3 regions of the Pelosinus sp. UFO1 genome follow, and region 1 is predicted to be linked to each of the others. Evidence: riboswitches for the same ligand, from Rfam matches in the RefSeq annotation. Region 1 holds a riboswitch; each other region holds the start of a gene.

What was found. A riboswitch is a leader RNA that binds a small molecule or an ion and turns the genes downstream of it on or off. The one in region 1 is predicted to bind lysine.
Positions count from the first base shown of each region.
Region 2: linked by a shared signal. The riboswitch ahead of UFO1_RS05010 (diaminopimelate decarboxylase) and the one ahead of dapB (4-hydroxy-tetrahydrodipicolinate reductase) in region 1 are both predicted to bind lysine.
Region 3: linked by a shared signal. The riboswitch ahead of UFO1_RS13850 (amino acid permease) and the one ahead of dapB (4-hydroxy-tetrahydrodipicolinate reductase) in region 1 are both predicted to bind lysine.

Region 1 is NZ_CP008852.1:2,348,997-2,355,103, reverse strand. Features, by position in the region: gene UFO1_RS11005 (pitrilysin family protein) at 1-436, shown strand, start outside; gene UFO1_RS11000 (deoxyuridine 5'-triphosphate nucleotidohydrolase) at 417-869, shown strand; gene UFO1_RS10995 (hypothetical protein) at 982-1,305, shown strand; gene UFO1_RS10990 (YlmC/YmxH family sporulation protein) at 1,311-1,601, shown strand; gene UFO1_RS10985 (general stress protein) at 1,666-2,334, shown strand; lysine riboswitch at 2,449-2,626, shown strand; gene dapB (4-hydroxy-tetrahydrodipicolinate reductase) at 2,784-3,578, shown strand; gene UFO1_RS10975 (aspartate-semialdehyde dehydrogenase) at 3,734-4,765, shown strand; gene dapG (aspartate kinase) at 4,775-5,995, shown strand; gene dapA (4-hydroxy-tetrahydrodipicolinate synthase) at 6,014-6,107, shown strand, end outside.
Region 2 is NZ_CP008852.1:1,125,924-1,132,030, reverse strand. Features, by position in the region: gene UFO1_RS05020 (bifunctional enoyl-CoA hydratase/phosphate acetyltransferase) at 1-290, opposite strand, end outside; gene buk (butyrate kinase) at 306-1,391, opposite strand; gene UFO1_RS05010 (diaminopimelate decarboxylase) at 1,652-2,935, opposite strand; lysine riboswitch at 3,055-3,228, opposite strand; gene fumC (class II fumarate hydratase) at 3,473-4,858, opposite strand; gene UFO1_RS05000 (HAD-IIA family hydrolase) at 5,094-5,975, opposite strand.
Region 3 is NZ_CP008852.1:2,907,518-2,913,624, forward strand. Features, by position in the region: gene cooS (anaerobic carbon-monoxide dehydrogenase catalytic subunit) at 1-696, opposite strand, end outside; gene UFO1_RS13840 (ribonuclease J) at 917-2,590, opposite strand; gene UFO1_RS13845 (sugar diacid recognition domain-containing protein) at 2,773-3,864, opposite strand; lysine riboswitch at 4,014-4,188, shown strand; gene UFO1_RS13850 (amino acid permease) at 4,271-5,692, shown strand; gene UFO1_RS13855 (metal-dependent hydrolase) at 5,820-6,107, shown strand, end outside.

The DNA of each region.
Region 1 (6,107 bases):
GATTCGAGAAGAAAAGGGACTTGCTTACTCCATCTATTCTTACCAGACGAATTATAGCGATGCTGGTCTATTTACCATTTATGCTGGAACACGTCCTAGTAATGCATGCCAGGTAGTAGAATTAGTGAGACAAACTATTTTTGAATTAAAGAATAAAGGCATTACAGCTAGAGAGCTTACCAAAACGAAAGAACAATTAAAAGGTAATTTATTATTAGCACTTGAAAGCTCAAGTAGCCGTATGTCGCGGCTTGGGAAGATGGAACTTACATTAGGAAAGTATATTACTCTGGATGAGGTAGTTACTAACATTGATAAAGTTTCTTTAGAGAAAGTGCACTCTATAACACAACAAATGTTTAATCCAAATACTCTATGTTTTACAGCATTAGGACCGATAAGTGAGGAGATATATGATGAGGTTAAGAGGTTTTGAATTGATTTCTACTTATAAAGATAAAGATATTATTATTCCTACTCGAAAAACACAATATAGCGCAGGCTATGATATAGCCGCCGCCGAAGATATAATAGTACATCCAAACTCCCTTAGTCTAGTACCTACAGGTATTAAAGCTTATATGCAGCCCGATGAATACCTTGGCATACACATTCGTTCTGGTCTATCAATAAAAAACAAATTAAGTTTAATAAATAGCCAAGGGATTATTGATGCTGACTACTACAACAATAGTGAAAATGAAGGACACATTTTTATTGCTATTTATAATCACAATTTACAAGAAATAGTGATTAATAAAGGTGCTCGAATTGCACAAGGAATTTTCTATAAATATTTATTAACCGACATAGATGACCATGATATATTCTCAATCAGAAAAGGCGGCCTAGGCAGTACAGGTAATTAGTGATTTTATAGTAGCTTAGTGGAAGTATACATAACTTTCACTAAGCTATTTTTAACATAATATTGTTTTTTTCATCATATTCTTAAGATAGAAGGTATATGGAGGGTCTATCATGTATTCCTGGTTAATTTTCCTTGTTTTGTTTACTGGGGGCTTACTAGTTTCAGTATTAGAACGCATGAAGTATTACCGCCAAATAAATGCTAGTAATGAAATTAAAATTTCGCCAATATCATTGGCTCTGCAGGAATTAATCGCAGTTTCTGGTGGTATCTATTTATCATTAGTTATGCTTATATCTTTTCTAAAGTTAGATGTACCAGAGAAAGTATTGATTTTTGGTTTCTACATAGATCCAATAGCTTTTCTATCGATTGCTTTATCCATTGTTCAACCGTTCTTTGTGAAATTATTTTATAAGAATAGTAAGGGGTGAAGAAAATGCGCTTGAGTGAGTTATCAGGTAAAGAAGTTATCAATTTAGGTGATGGAGCCCGTCTAGGGATAATTGATGAATGTGAATTAAATTTTGATTATAAATCAGGCAGAATACATACTATCTTGCTACCAAAACGAAATGGACTATTTAACTTTTTCAGCGATAGTAAAACTGCGACAATTCCATGGCAGGCAATAAAGCGTATTGGAGATGAAGTAATTATTGTAGATATAAATAATGCTTATGATCGATATAGCAATTTAAATCGGGAGCGTCAAGAAAATACATATTAATAAGTACTCTGGATAAACTAACATTAAATTGCATGGAATGCATTTAATGTTAGGAGGTTTACACATGGAAAAACAGAATTGCAATCAATTACCAAACCAAGCAAGTTCAGACACAGTGGTAAATAGTTATGCTGCAACAAACACTACTGCTAATACAATGCAACAGGCGCCAGTAGGAAACATGAATACAACCAATATGACAAATACACAAAATTCAAACCAAAAACAAAACCATCAACAGAACAAAAAGCAAAACCAAACCATTATCGGAGTATTTGAATCAAGGGGTAGAGCTGAAAATGCAGTGAATACTTTACGCCAACAAGGCTTTACATCAGAAGAAATTAACATTGTATCAAAAAAACAACAAAATGCTAATACAACACAAGATGAAACTTATGATGATGACATTGTTGATGGAACATTGACTGGTGGTACGTTAGGTGGAATTGGTGGCTTACTCATGGGTGCTGGAGCTTTACTGCTTCCCGGTATCGGGCCTATTCTTGCTGTTGGCCCTATTACGGCTGCAGTAGGCGGAGCAATTGCAGGCGGCATCGCTGGTGGGCTAATTGACTGGGGAATTCCTGCTGAAGCGAGTCAACGATATGAACAAGAGGTTGCTCAGGGTAGCATTCTTGCTATTATTCGCACAGATACAACTAAGGTAACCTCAGCAGCCCAAATACTGCGACAAAATGGCGCTAAAGATGTAGAAAATCACAGTAAATAAATATGACTTACAATATAATGATTGTTAAAACTTTACTTTTTTATTTAAAAGCATTGACACTACTATAATCACTATTATACAATGTATGTAATTAAATACACTTCATCCTACGCAGGATGGAATAGAGGTGCAGACAACAAAAGTACTTTCAAGGAGATTGGTCTCTATGATCTGAAAGAAAAGGGTTGCTTGCCGAAGTGCGGAAGATGCCAAGTCTTCAGTGCTGGTCTTTCATCAAATAGGTGTAAGACTGTCACTAAAAGTAACCTTTTAGTGGAGTGCTATCTTATCTAAGGCGTGGGGAAACGCTTGTTTTCCCATTATCCTTATAACTGTTGAATGTACGATTGACAGCCGATGAGATTATACTCATCGGCTATTATTTTTACCTCAACATTAACATTCATAACAATCAATGAATACATTGCTACTATTAGGAGGTGCGCAATATGATTAGAGTAATAGTGTGTGGAGCTTACGGTAAAATGGGGCGTGAGGTACTAAAAGCCATACATAACGATACGCAATTAAGTATCGTAGGAGCTGTAGATACAAAATCGGATTTTATTGATATTGGTGATTTAATCGGCGTAGAAAAAACAGGTATTATTGTTGGTAATAATCTGCAAACTGTAATTAATGAAACACAGCCACAAGTAATGGTTGACTTTACAAGACCAGAAGTAGTATTAAATAATATTCGTATGGCAATTGCTAATGGTGTTTGCCCTGTTGTCGGAACTACTGGATTATCCGAAGAAAACCTGGAAGAAATTAGTCAATTATGTGAAAAAACCAAAGTGAATGCATTAATTGCCCCTAATTTTGCCATTGGTGCTATTCTAATGATGAAATTGGCACAAGATGCCGCTAAATTTTTTCCACATGTGGAAATCATTGAATTGCATCACGATCAAAAGCTCGATGCACCCTCTGGAACTGCTTTGCAAACAGCAGAATTAATTGCGAAAAAACGTGGTTATTTACAACAAGGACACCCAGACGAAGTCGAGAAGCTACCTGGTGCAAGAGGAGGAGACTTTTCTGGTATTAGAATGCATAGTGTGCGTTTACCTGGATATGTAGCGCATCAAGAAGTTATTTTTGGTGGACTTGGTCAAACACTAACGATTCGTCATGACTCCATATCCCGTGAGTCATTTATGCCAGGAGTTGTATTGGCTTGTAAATATGTACTAACAGCAAATGGTTTGGTTTTGGGACTTGAAGAGATTTTAAAATAAGTTTATTGGCAAGCTTAATAAATAGTATAATCATAAACTTACAGCATAGCATCTTTTGCATTAAATCAGGCATCATAAGCAATAACTATAGTAAATAAAATGAATATAATAAGAATATATAATATTACGAGAAAAAATAATGGGGAGCGATATGTATGAAGAAATATAATGTAGCAATACTTGGAGCTACTGGAGCAGTAGGGCAAGAGTTCCTAGATTTAATTGAAGAACGTAATTTTCCTTTTGATAATCTAAAATTACTTGCATCAAAACGTTCCGCTGGAAAAATCATTCCTTTCATGGGAAAAGATTATATCGTAGAAGAAGCTACTGATGACTCTTTTAAAAATATTGATATTGCCTTATTTGCCGGTGGTTCTGCTAGTACAAAATTTGCCCCTGCCGCAGTAAAATGTGGAGCAGTAGTGATTGATAATTCTAGTGCTTTTCGGATGGATCCTACTGTGCCATTGGTTGTGCCAGAAGTTAATCCAGAAGCTATACAACAGCATAAAGGGATTATTGCAAATCCTAATTGTTCTACCATTATTATGGCCATGGCCCTAAAACCCCTTTATGATCAAGCAAAAATTAAAAGAATTGTCGTTTCCACTTATCAAGCAGTATCTGGAGCAGGTAAAGAAGCAATTGATGAGTTGTCAAATCAAGTGCAAGCTGTTGTTGAAAATCGCCCTGTAGAAGCTAATATTCTTCCTAGTGCTAGCTTACCTAAGCATTATCAAATTGCTTTTAATATCATTCCACATATTGATGTATTTGTAGAAGATAATTATACAAAAGAAGAAATGAAGATGGTTCATGAAACGCATAAAATATTTAATGATTATAAGATAGGTATTACAGCAACTACTGTAAGGGTGCCTATTTATCGTAGCCATTCAGAGTCAATTAACGTTGAGTTTGAAGAAACAATCTCAGTCGATCAGGCTAAAGAACTCTTAGCAAATTTCCCAGGAGTTATTTTGCAAGATAATCCGGCAGACATGGTATACCCAATGCCTTTATTTACTTCCAATCAAAATGAAGTTTTTGTAGGTCGAATTAGAAAAGATAATTCCGTTCCACATGGTCTAAATCTTTGGGTTGTTGGTGATCAAATACGTAAAGGTGCTGCTTTAAATGCGTTACAGATCGCCGAGTATATGATTGAACATAACTTACTTTGAGGTGAAATAATGGGGATAATAGTTCAAAAATTTGGCGGTACCTCTGTTGCAACTCCTGAGTGTAGAGAGTTAGTAGTTGCAAAAATTAAAACTGCCCACGATAAAGGTTTTAATCCTGTAGTAGTCGTTTCGGCTATGGGAAGAAAAGGAGAGAGTTACGCTACTGATACACTGATTGACCTGGCACGCACTGCATATAAAGATATTGCAAGCCGTGAACTCGATCAAATTTTATATTGTGGCGAGATGATTTCTGCTGTTATTATGACTGGAACATTACAAGCTGCAGGACTTGATGCGATTATGCTTACAGGTGGGCAAGCCGGCATTATAACCGATAATAATTTTACCAATGCTAGAATTTTAAAAGTAGATCCATCCCGAATACTAAGTTTATTACGAATGGGTAAAATTCCTGTTGTATGTGGCTTCCAAGGTGCAACAATTGATTATGAATTTACTACTTTGGGCAGAGGGGGGAGTGACACTACAGCAGCTGCTTTAGGATCAGCTCTCGATGCAGAAATGATAGAAATTTATACTGATGTAGATGGTATCATGACAGCAGATCCTCGAATTGTCAGCACTGCAAAAATACTCGACTGCATTTCCTATGGAGAGGTTTGCCAGCTAGCACATCAAGGAGCTAAAGTCATTCATCCGAGGGCTGTAGAAATTGCAATGCAAAAAAATATTCCCTTACTTGTAAAATCAACCTTTTCAGATGAACCTGGTACACTGATAACTAATATAGTGCCAGAAGATACCACTGAGTCAAATGTCAATGACCGTGTTGCTACGGGTGTCACTTATCTTGCTAATATCGCTCAAATTAAGGTTAATTTACATGATTCTTTGAATAACATTGCAAGTTTTAATATATTTAAATCTATGGCAAACAATGGGATCAGTGTTGATTTGATTAACGTTCATCCTGGTCAAATTATGTTTACGGTAGCAGAAGAACTTGCTGATAAGGCCGCTGCTCAACTTCGCGAATTTGGTTGTGATGTGCAAACAACCCTTGACTGTGCTAAAGTTTCCGTCGTCGGTGGCGGAATAAATGGTGTTCCAGGTGTTATGGCCAGTTTTATAGAAGCATTATCTATTAATAATATTCCAATATTACAGACCGTTGATTCACATACATCAATTTCAGTTTTAATAAAAAAATCTTTTGTACACTTGGCCGTTACAGCCTTACATGAGAAGTTTAATTTATCATGTTAATAAGGAGAAGAAAAACAGATGAATACTTTTGGGCGGATTTTAACAGCTATGGTAACCCCATTTCATGATGATTTCAGTGTTAATTATGATGCAGCAGCAAATCTTGCAAAAT
Region 2 (6,107 bases), 1.2 Mb from region 1:
CCTTTCATCAATACCTGGGCTTGACCGCGTTTCACTATGGAAACTGCCTTTTGTGCAGCTTTCGTTATATCTGCTTCATGAATGATTTTGGTTTCATTAGATAGCCCAACTTCTGCAAGCATAGGGGTAATTAAAGCAGCATCGCCTACTAAGATAGCCTGAGCAATACCAACTTCTTGCACCATTTTAATCGCAGACAATACCTCTTTATCCTGGGCCACGGCTACGCTAATCATTACCTGACCGCGATTTTTAATTTCCGCTACTATTTCGTCATAAGAGCAGTACAAATAATCACCTCCTACCTAACAATAATTCTGTGCCGGTTCCTGGCCTCTTAGTACTCTAAGGGCACCAAAAGCTAATGCTTCTAGTTCTTCTTCCCCTGGTACAACGGTCACAGGAGCAATAAACATAACTCTATTCTTTATTTCATCAGTAATACGTTCTGAATGAGCAATACCCCCTGTTAAAATGATATGTTCTACATTGCCTGCTAGCACTGTAGCCATAGCACCAATTTCTTTGGCTACTTGATAACAAAAGGCATCTAATACTAGCTTAGCTTCTACATTACCTCCATCTGCCATCGCAAATGCTTCTCGAATATCCGTTGTACCAAGATAGGCATAGATTCCGCCTTTATTGCTTAATTTTTCTCGCAGCTCCGCCGAGGTATACTTATCTGACAAAGCCAACTTTAAAAATTGACCTACCGGCAGTCCACCACAACGATCTGGAGAAAAAGGCCCTTCTTCTTTTGCATTATTTACATCAATCATTCTACCCTTTTTATGCGGTGTTACAGAAACACCTGTTCCTAAATGAGCAACAATTAGATTCATATCCTCATAGTTTTTACCTAGTTGGTTTGCCACCTTACGCGCAACAGCTTTCGTGTTTAATGCATGGGATAGGCTGATCCTTGGTAAATCAGGCAAACCGGATATTCGCGCTACTGGTTCCATTTCATCTACAGAAACAGGATCAACAATATAAGAAGGGATCTTCAATGTTTCTGCTAGCCCATAAGCCATGACAGCGCCCAAGTTAGAAGCATGTTCACCAAATTTGGCTGCTTTGAGATCATCCACCATATCTTGACTAATACAATACGTTCCGCCCTTAAGAGGTTTCAAAATCCCACCACGCGCCACCACTGCTTTTAACGTGGCAATGTCAACCCCTTCTGCTGCTACTTGTTTTAAAATTAATCGCAACCGATATTCATACTGATCTACTACTTTTATGAAGCCACTAGTATCCGCTACAGAATGCTCGACGGTCTTTTTAAAAACTATTTTTTCTCCATCGTATACAGCAAATTTTGTTGATGTTGCCCCCGGGTTAATTACCAATAACCTTTCCGCTGCCCCATATTCTTTAGCCATAAAGTTCCTCCCATAACATTTCAGTTTCATTCTATGTATTGAAATTTCACCAAATATTCTGTTCATATATTCTTTACTTATTTCATTTTATTTTTCTTATTTCCTGCTTTTAAATAAGAAAAGACTTGGCTTAGGCCAAGTCCTCAGACGCAGGCAGAAGCCTTAGTCGTTCTTACTTGGAATCAAGGAAGTGTTATACTTTCTGATTCCGTAAAAAACAGACAGGTCTACTACAACCTGCCTGTTCCATTATTTATTCATTATTTTTTAGTAGCTGCTGCTAATTTTATTTCCGTTTTTTCAAAATCCAAGGTAGCAAAATAATCCCCAATGGTTTCTGCCCGACGAATCATCTGCACCTGGCCGTCACCCTTTAATAATAATTCTGCGGAACGCAATTTTCCATTGTAATTAAAGCCCATTGCATGCCCATGAGCACCCGCATCATGCATAACAATAATGTCACCAATATCAATACGAGGTAAATTACGGTCAATAGCGAATTTATCATTATTTTCGCAAAGTGAACCTGTTACATCATATACATGATCTAGTGGAGCATTTTCTTTTCCCACGACCGTAATATGATGATAGGAACCATATAATGCTGGGCGCATTAAATTTGCCATGCAAGAATCAAGACCTACATAGTTTTTATAAATCTCTTTTTTGTGCAGTACAGTAGATACAAGATAACCATAAGGTCCTGTTATCATTCTGCCACACTCCATGGTAATTTTCAAAGGATGTAGTCCCTTCGCCACAATTTTTTCTTCATAAGCCTTACGCACCCCTTGGCTGACAACATCTAGGTCAACAGCTTCTTGTTCTGGACGGTAAGGAATACCAATTCCACCGCCCAAATCGATCATTTCAATCCGAATCCCTAATTTTTCATACACTTCAATTACTAAATCAAACATCATATTTGCCGTTGCAACAAAGCTATCTGAATTTAGTTCATTAGAAATTACCATGGTATGCAGAGCAAAACGTTTTACCCCTTTACTTTGCACAATTTTGTAAGCTTCTAAAATTTGTTCTCTCGTTAAACCATATTTTGCTTCCTCTGGATACCCAATAATATCATTTCCACCTTCCAATAAGGGACCCGGATTGTAGCGGAAGGAAAGGATGTCAGGTAAACCAACGTGCTTCTCCAAATATTCAATGTGGCTAATATCATCCAAATTAATAATAGCTCCCAGCTTTTTGGCCGCTTGGTAATCTTCTACTGGTGTATCGTTGGAGGAAAAGACAATTTCTTCTCCTGTTATTCCAGCTTGTTCAGAAAGAATAAGTTCTGGCAGAGAACTGCAGTCAGCTCCAACGCCTTCTTCTCTTAGCACCTTTAAAATATGAGGATTTGGTGTTGCTTTTACAGCAAAATATTCTTTAAATCCTGGCGCCCAGGAAAAAGCCGCCAATAATTTTCGAACATTATTTCGAATGGCCTGCTCATCATAAATATGAAATGGTGTTGGATATTTTTTTATAATTTCTTCTAGTTCAATCTTTGTAAAGGGTAATGTTTTTTCTGCCATTTTTGTATAGACCTCCTGAAATTGTTTATTATTTGGTAAGTTATAGTGTAAAACAAAAAGCAGTTTGCGGAAACCATCCCGCAAACCGCTATAAGAATCTAACATATCTCATAATCAGTTATGCAGATAGCACTCCACCCAAAATTGGATGACAGTCTTGTATTTATTCAATACAAAACCAACGAAAAGGTCTTTGCCAAACCCTTCCACTTCGGCGGTTATTCCTTTTTGTATCTTTCATCGCTGGCTACTCTAGATACATATTCTTAATATACCGCGCCTCTATCTTCTAGCTATTCATCTGTCATTTTTCTAAGTATAGACTAATCTAGTTTGTCATGTCAACTCTAATCCTATGTTTTTTTGTAAAAGTTATTATCCGATGACTAAACCGCTCTAAGACTCCCATCTTCTATAAGTGGGAGTTAAGAGCGGCTAAGTCCCTGGATAAGTGCGACTAAGATTCAGATGGAGTTAAAACTCCACCTGAATCAAGTCTTCTTTATAGATAGTCTATCATCTTAAGCCCTACAGACACTATCTTGGTTTTACCAAGATTGTAGGATTCATATATTCTTCATACTGTGCTTCACTAACCCACCCTGTGGCTAAGGCAGATTCTTTTAATGTAATGCCTTCCTTTACCGCACTTTTAGCAATTTGGGCTGCCTTATCATAACCAATTAGGGGTACTAAGCCTGTAATAAGTATTAGTGATTGGTGCAAATAAAAATCAATAATCTCAGTATTTGCCTGTATACCTACCGCACAATTAACATTAAAAGAGTTCATCCCATCCGAAAGTAGCCGAATGGACTGCAAGAAATTATAAACAATGACAGGCATAAATACATTTAATTGAAAGTTTCCTTGGCTAGCAGCAAAAGAAATTGTGGTGTCATTACCAAATACCTGGGCAACAATCATTGTCAATGCTTCGGATTGAGTTGGATTGACTTTTGCAGGCATAATGGAGCTGCCTGGCTCATTCTCGGGTATTTTAATCTCTCCAATACCGCACCGTGGACCACTTGCAAGCCAACGAACATCATTGGCAATCTTCATTAAATCAGCAGCTAATGCCTTCATCATACCATGAACGACGACTACCTCATCTTTACTTGTTAACGCATGAAATTTATTAGGAGCTGTACGAAATTCCTTGCCCGTTAACTTGGTAATTTCTGCAGCAACGAGTTCGCCAAAGTTCATAGGGGAATTAATACCAGTCCCAACAGCCGTTCCTCCCATGGCCAAGTCCCGCATAAAGTTAATACCTATGGTCAGCATTTCTTCGTTCCGTTCTAACATCCGCACCCAACCGCTTATTTCCTGTCCCATAGTAAGAGGTGTCGCATCCATTAAATGAGTTCTGCCAATTTTTATGATTTCACTGAATTCTTTTGATTTCTGATCTAACGTTTCTTTTAAAGAGGCAATTGCAGGTAATAGTTTATCAATCACTAATGTTACGCCGGCAACATGAATCGCCGTAGGGAAAATATCATTAGAGCTTTGGGATTTATTCACATGATCATTGGGATGAACGACTAAAGGCTCTGCTCCTTCGGCTAGCAACTGAGTCGCTCTATGTGCCAATACTTCATTTATATTCATATTAAACTGAGTGCCACTTCCCGTTTGCCACACGGCAAGAGGAAAGTTGCCATCTAGTTTTCCGGCTAACACCTCATCACAAGCCTTAACGATGGCCTGAGAGCGTTTTGTATCAAGTACACCTAGTTTCTCATTTACTAAGGCAGCTGCTTTCTTTAATATGGCAAATACACCAACTAACTCATAGGGCATCTTTTCTATTCCAATACGAAAATTTTCAAAACTACGTTGTGTTTGGGCTCCCCATAATTTATCCGCTGGCACTTTTATTTCTCCCATTGAATCTTTCTCAATACGATATTCCATATAAAGCACTCCTTTATCGATTCATTACCTATAAACTAAAAACGAAGAAGGTATCGTAAATTTGATCTTCTCTTTAGTTTCTTCTTCATAACTAAAAACAATCCTGCAGTAATTTTAAATCTTCTTTAAAAACAAAAAGTGTTTACAACCCTATTGATTGCAAACACCCTTTACCTTATACCTTTATAATCCCTTCTAAGAGTCTCTCTTCTTTTTTGCGATAGACTTGCTTTTCTTATCCGACGATTAATTCTCTAGAGGAGCCCATATGAATCAAATCCTCTTCTTTGTCACTAGCAGAAAGTGCTTGACCTAAACCTCCTAAGTTATCAAATATATAGTCAGGTTTAAAGACCGACTGCTCAACATCTGATATTTTGGATTCTCCACTGAGTACTAACACAGAGACCATACCTGCATTACATCCTGTAGCTATATCAGTATATAATCGATCACCAACCATTGCCATTTCTTCAAGAGGATAACTTTTTTTATTTAATAAGGCTTCCACAATTTCCTTATTGGGTTTGCCCACAACCTGAGGGGAACAACCTGTTGATGCTTTTATCAATGCAGCCATAGCACCACAATCTGGTATATAGCCAGTTTCTGTAGGACAATTAAAATCTGGATGAGTCGCAATATAAGGTATATTATGCCGTATAAGATCACACGCGATGACTAATTTTTCATATGTTAATGTAGTATCAAATCCTAATACTACATATTCAGGATTATCTGCTGTTACTATAAATCCATGCCTTCTAAACTCTTCTTCTAAAGCAGGTGTTCCAAGTAAATATATATTTTTGCAATTTTTAGTATTTTTTAGATAAAGGGCTGTGGCCTCACCAGATGTTAAAATATTACTTTCACTGCAATTAATACCTAACATCTTAAGTTTATTGGCATAGAAAGTTGCATCTTTAGAGGAGTTATTCGTCAGAAATAAAAAATCTCTACCCGTAGTACGCAAATAACTCAGAAATTCTAGTACACCTGGCAGTATTTTATTCCCTAAATATACAGTCCCATCCATATCAAGTGCAAAACACTTTATATCTTTTAATGATTTCACCTTTTCTTGTTTTGTTACTATCTTATTTTCACTGAACACAATACAAAGTCTCCTCTCTTTTCTCTCGACTTTTACATTAGGCTCATTTCAAAAGAACACACCAACCTTTCATTATGTTTTTGCACGTTTTACATAACAATTATATATTTCATAGCATTAATATATAAACTT
Region 3 (6,107 bases), 560 kb from region 1:
ATAAGGCCGGCTAATATCTTCCAAAACCCAGTTTGCGAAATTTACAGCAACTTTTTTTACATCTTCATGACTATCTAATCCGGCCATTTCAGCATATTTGAGTAATTTATCTTTATCGCGAATTTTTAAACCACTATCTGGATTTTCTGCTGCTGCCTTTAAAGTTCGGGCCACCTGCTGGGCATGAAAAATATTAGCGGAAGTTCCAATCGTTACATGACGATATACAAAATTTCTTGATACCATTACATCCGCATCCACGCCACAAGCTCCGCGTGGTACTTTGGCATTTATACGACAAGGACCATTGGCACAAAGCTGACATGACAATCCTTGTACACAAAAAGTACAACGAATCTTTTCCTGTTGATCAAATCGATCAAATACATTTGTAAGCCCTTGAGCATGAACATGTTGGTACATTTCACGCATAGCTGGATCTACAATAACATTAAGAGGAAATCCCTCTTTCCCCTGATCCGTTCCCTGAATATGTTTACGCTGCCATTTATGTACCTCTTCCATAGAAGGAGATTTCTCAATATCATAGTATTTTTTTGCGTTTTGATGCACGTCAAAATGTCGATTTGGATCATTTGTACCACTGGCATCACCTTTTCCTGAAACAGATTCCACATCACCTCGACTGGTTTGATCTGTACTTTTAATTAATGTTTCATTTCCTTGATCTGACAACTGCATTACCTCCTTTTTTTCTAGCTTTTGCTATTTTCAAAGAGGCTATTCATCTATATACAACACTTTCACTATAACTAATAGAATATTGTAGCTATGAGGAAACGAAAAGATACTATTTAAAATACTATACTCTAAAAAGAAAAGAAGCCTGCCTAAAGGCAAACCTCTTCTCTTACTTTTAGATAAAACGTAATCTAATTATATAATCTCAGGGTTATTAAACCTCCATAATAATAGGTAAAATCATTGGACTACGGCGAGTCTTCTCATAAACAAATTTACTTAAGGCATCTCGAACACTACCTTTGATTGCAGCCCATTCAGTCACTTTATTGGCCTCACAATTAGCAAGGACCTGCTTTACTTTTTGTTTAGCTTCAACCATTAAGTGTCCTGATTCTCTAACATAGACAAAACCACGGGAAACTAAATCGGGACCCGCTACAACTGAGCCACTGGCCTTATCTATAGTGATAACTACAATGAGAACTCCATCTTGAGATAATTTGCTACGATCACGCATAACAATATTTCCTACGTCACCTACTCCTAAACCATCAACAAAAACCTTACCTGACGTGACTTTCCCTGATAACTTCCCACTAACAACACCAGCTTCTTTGGAAAACTCAAAGACCTGTCCGTTACTACCTATAAAAATATTTTCCTTGGCAACGCCCAATTCTTGAGCTATCTTTCCATGGCTTATTAACATCCGATACTCGCCATGCACGGGAATAAAGTATTGAGGACGAACTAAGGTTAACATTAATTTTAATTCTTCCTGGCTGGCATGCCCTGAAACGTGAATACCAGCAGAACGTTCATGTATCACTTCTGCTCCTAATCGTAATAAGGCGTCAATCGTCTTTGACACGGATTTCTCATTACCTGGAATCGGTGTCGCAGAAATAATAACAGTATCACTAGGACTAATCTCAATTTTTCGATGATCGTTCATTGCCATTCTCGTTAAGGCAGACATAGGTTCCCCTTGGCTACCAGTCGATAAAATCAATATTTGGTTTCCTGGATAGTTTTTAATCTCATCAATGTCAATTATGACACCTTCGGGAACCGTTAAGTACCCAAGTTCTGTAGCAATATTTACAACGTTAATCATACTGCGTCCGATAATTGCCACCTTACGGCCATATTTACAAGCAGACGTAATCGCCTGCTGTACACGTAATACGTTGGATGCAAAGGTAGCTAAAAGAATTCGCCCCTTCGCATTGTGAAATGCTTCATCCAAAGCAATGCCGACCTGTCGTTCTGATTTCGTAAAACCCGGTCGTTCCGCATTCGTGCTGTCAGACATCAAGACGAGTACACCTTCGTCACCTAATTCGGCGAATTTATGAATATCCATTGCTTTACCGTCAACTGGTGTATAATCAATTTTAAAATCACCCGTATGGACAATTGTCCCAACCGGAGTCTTAAAATACATTCCTACGGCATCAGGAATGGAGTGACATACGCGAATGAACCCTACTTGAATGGTACCAAATGATATTTGATCGCCTGGGTTCACTGGAACCAACTTGTAGTTTGCCACGCCATTTTCTTTTAATCGGCACTCGGCTAACCCTAATGCAAGACGCGTACCATAGACGGGTACATCAATTTGCTTTAATAGATAGGATAAAGAACCAATGTGGTCTTCGTGGCCATGAGTGATAACAACCGCCCTTATCTTATCCTGATTTTCAAGAAGATAGGAGATATCAGGTATAACTAAGTCAATCCCTAACATATCATCTTCTGGAAATGCTAAACCAGAATCAAGAATGATAATATCATCTTCGTAGCGAATTACTGTCATATTCTTGCCGATTTCGCCTAACCCACCAAGTGGAATAATGGCTAATTTATTTTGTTTTTCCAAGAAAAATACCTCCAATATTTGAGTTTGTACATTTAAGTTTTTTTCACCAATAGACGTTCCGTAAACCAACCGTTCCCGCTTTCGATTGGTTTCATCCAAATGTTCATAAATGAAAATACCCGCTCAAAACCCATTACTTTCTATTGTACTTCAAATTGCTTCAATATACAAGTTTTGGCGTATTAAACAATACTTTTTTCACAATTTTTACCCTTTAATGGAATTTCCACAAAAATTTTAGTGCCTTGACCTAGTGCTGATTTAATAACAAATTTTCCTTCCACCAAAGCAACACGTTCTCTCATTCCATAAATACCCAAACAAGTATGGCTATGGGAATTTCTAACGATTTCTGTATCAAAACCTACACCGTCATCATCAACCAACAAAATAAGTTTATCCTGTTTTTTATTTAAGGATACCCAAACCTGTTTTGCTTTTCCATGTTTGACTATATTCGTTAATGCTTCCTGTAAAATACGATATAATGTGATTTCTACTTCAGGAGAAAATCGTTCTCTTGATAAGTTATTAAAATCAACATACATAGAAATTCCATATTGCTTAGTATAGTTTTCTATATATTTTTTAGCAGCAGCTACTAACCCTAAGTCATCTAATAATACAGGGCGTAATTCAACTGCCATATGATGCACCGCTTCTAAGGTCGTAACCGCAAGGTCACGCATTTCTAGTATCTTTTCTTGCTCCTCGCTACTTTGCACTTGCTCTGCGAGGACACGTAGACCAACAATGATGGAAGTTAAGGACTGGCTTGTTTCATCGTGGAGCTCCCGTGATATTCTTTTACGTTCATCTTCTTGTATTGTAATTATTTTATTTAAAAATATAGACTGAAGTTCTTCTTTTTCTGTTAATGCCCCTACTAACCTTTCCTGCCTGGCATTTGATTGAAGATTGGCTTCTACGAAACGTGCAGCTAACCTCGCATAAGGCTCCGCAGTTTTTTGATCACCAGTTACGCCAATTAAGCCAATACATTGCTCCTCAAACATTATAGGAACATTAAAGCCATTGCGGGTACCAGGCATATCTATTTCATCTTCTTCACTAACATAAAACTCCTTCACAACCCCATTCTGCAGCATCTTTGCCCCGGCTTCATGAATTTGTCCAATACGTTCTCTACTAAAAGACGCAATAATTACTCCATGTTCATCAAGTATATTTACATTCTTATTTAATTCAACAGCTACAGTATCTACTAAAGACTGCGCAAATTTCGCATCTAATCGTCTATGTTCATTTTCCACTTGGAAACCTCCAAAAATATTCTTGCGTATCCTATTTCTTCAGACACTTTGCATAATCCTATATTTTTTAAAATTTCAAAAAATATATTTTAATTATTGATTGACAAGTAATCATAGTTTTAATAAAATAAGCAAAGAATTGAATAGGTTGTGATTATAGAGGTGCAAGTGTTATGAGTAAGTATAGTGAGCCGGAAGCAATGAACTATACTGAAAGGAATAGTTGCCGAAACAAAAAAATTCCTACTTTTTTTGTTGGGCTTGTATTGAATAAATGCAAGACTGTCACCAAAAGCTTCTTTTGGGTGGAGTGCTATCTCACACAAGCGGTAATTTATCTTTGTATAAATTTTTTGGTTGTGAGATAGCTCACAACCATTTTATTTTGTAAATTAGGAGGTAAATTATGTCAATTCCTACTGTAAATCTGAAAGAATTATGTCCAGAAAAAGTAGGCCTCAAGCGTGACATGAAATCACGCCACCTTATGATGATTTCTATCGGTGGTACCATTGGTACTGGACTCTTTCTAGGATCAGGTCAAACCCTTAGTCAAGCAGGTCCTCTTGGTGCTGTTCTTGCCTACCTAACAGGCGGTTTTATCATGTATATGGTTCTCTTATGCTTAGGTGAACTAACGGCAGCCATGCCTGTTTCTGGCTCGTTTCAAAGTTATGCCTCTCGTTTCATATCCCCTGGAGCTGGTTTCACCACTGGCTGGTTATACTGGATAAACTGGGCAATTTGTATTGCTGCTGACTTTACCGCTGCAGGTATTATTATGAATAATTGGTTTCCACAATTGGCGATCTGGATGTGGTGTGGAATCTTTGCTGTGATGTTAGCCTTATTAAACATCATCTCGGTAAAGGCCTATGGTGAAGCAGAATTCTGGTTTGCTGGTATCAAAGTAACTGCAATTTTAGCTTTTATTGTCGCTGGTGCAGGTCTGTTGTTTGGTTTTTCTAGTCATTCTCTCCCTATTGTCGGGCTCTCCAATTTTAATACTGGCTCTGGTCTTTTTCCGAATGGCTTTGAAGCAGTATTTTTAACTATGATCGCTGTAGTGTACTCTTTCCAAGGTGCTGAGCTTGTAGGGATTGCTGCAGGTGAATGCGAAGACCCAAGTAAAAATGTTCCTCGCGTTATTAAAGGGATTACTTTCCGCATTATTATATTTTATGTGTTAGCCATGGTTGTACTCGCAGGTATTATTCCTTGGCAAGAAGCAAGTGTCTTAGAAAGTCCTTTTGCCCATGTATTCGGTATGTTAGGATTCCCTTTAGCAAAAGATATTATGAGTTTTGTTGTTATGACCTCCGCCTTATCTGCAGGTAATTCCGCTTTATATGCCTGCTCTCGTCTCCTCTGGTCTATGTCCAAGGAAGGATTAGCACCTAATTTTCTAGGCAAGCTAAACTCTCGTGGTGTTCCTATCAATGGTGTTTATTTGACTCTAGTATTAGCTTGCATGTCTTTACTTACCAGTGAGTATGCTGCCGATACCGTATATTTGTGGCTTATGTCTAGTACAGGGCTTACAGGTTGTCTAATTTGGGTTATTATTGCTTGGTGCCAGATAAACTTCCGTAGAGAATTTGCTCGCCTAGGTGGTAAATTGGAACAACTCAAATTTCGTACACCATTCTACCCACTTGTACCTGTACTTGCTTTGGTATTAAACATTGGTGTTATTTTCAGTCTATATTTCGATGAATCACAACGTATTGTTCTTTACACTGGTATTCCTGTACTGCTTGCTATCTATTTATATTATGTAATATTTTTAGATAAAAAAATCACAGGATCGAAAGCCCAAAGCCTGTAAATATAAAAAATGGTGGCCTCTTAAATGAGGTCACCATTTTTTTATTTACAGGCAAAACTTACTATGAAACACAGCCCCCTATTTATGTTATAATATTATGTAAATTAAATAGGTAGGAGGCATCATTATGGATTCCTTATCCCATGCACTAATTGGCATGGCTGTTGCTGGTTTATCTGGACATCCTCTATCCTTACATGATCCTATTTATCTTGCGACGGTTATTGGCGCGCAAGCACCTGATTTTGATATTATCGCTCAAGTCAAAGGAAATTTTTCTTACCTTAGACAGCACCGCTCTTTTTCTCATTCCATCCCTGGTTTATGCATGTGGGCAGCTATGATTAGCTTAAGTCTTTATGCTTTTATGCCGGAAACCAATCTTTTTTCCTTATTTGGCTGGGCCTTTGCTGGT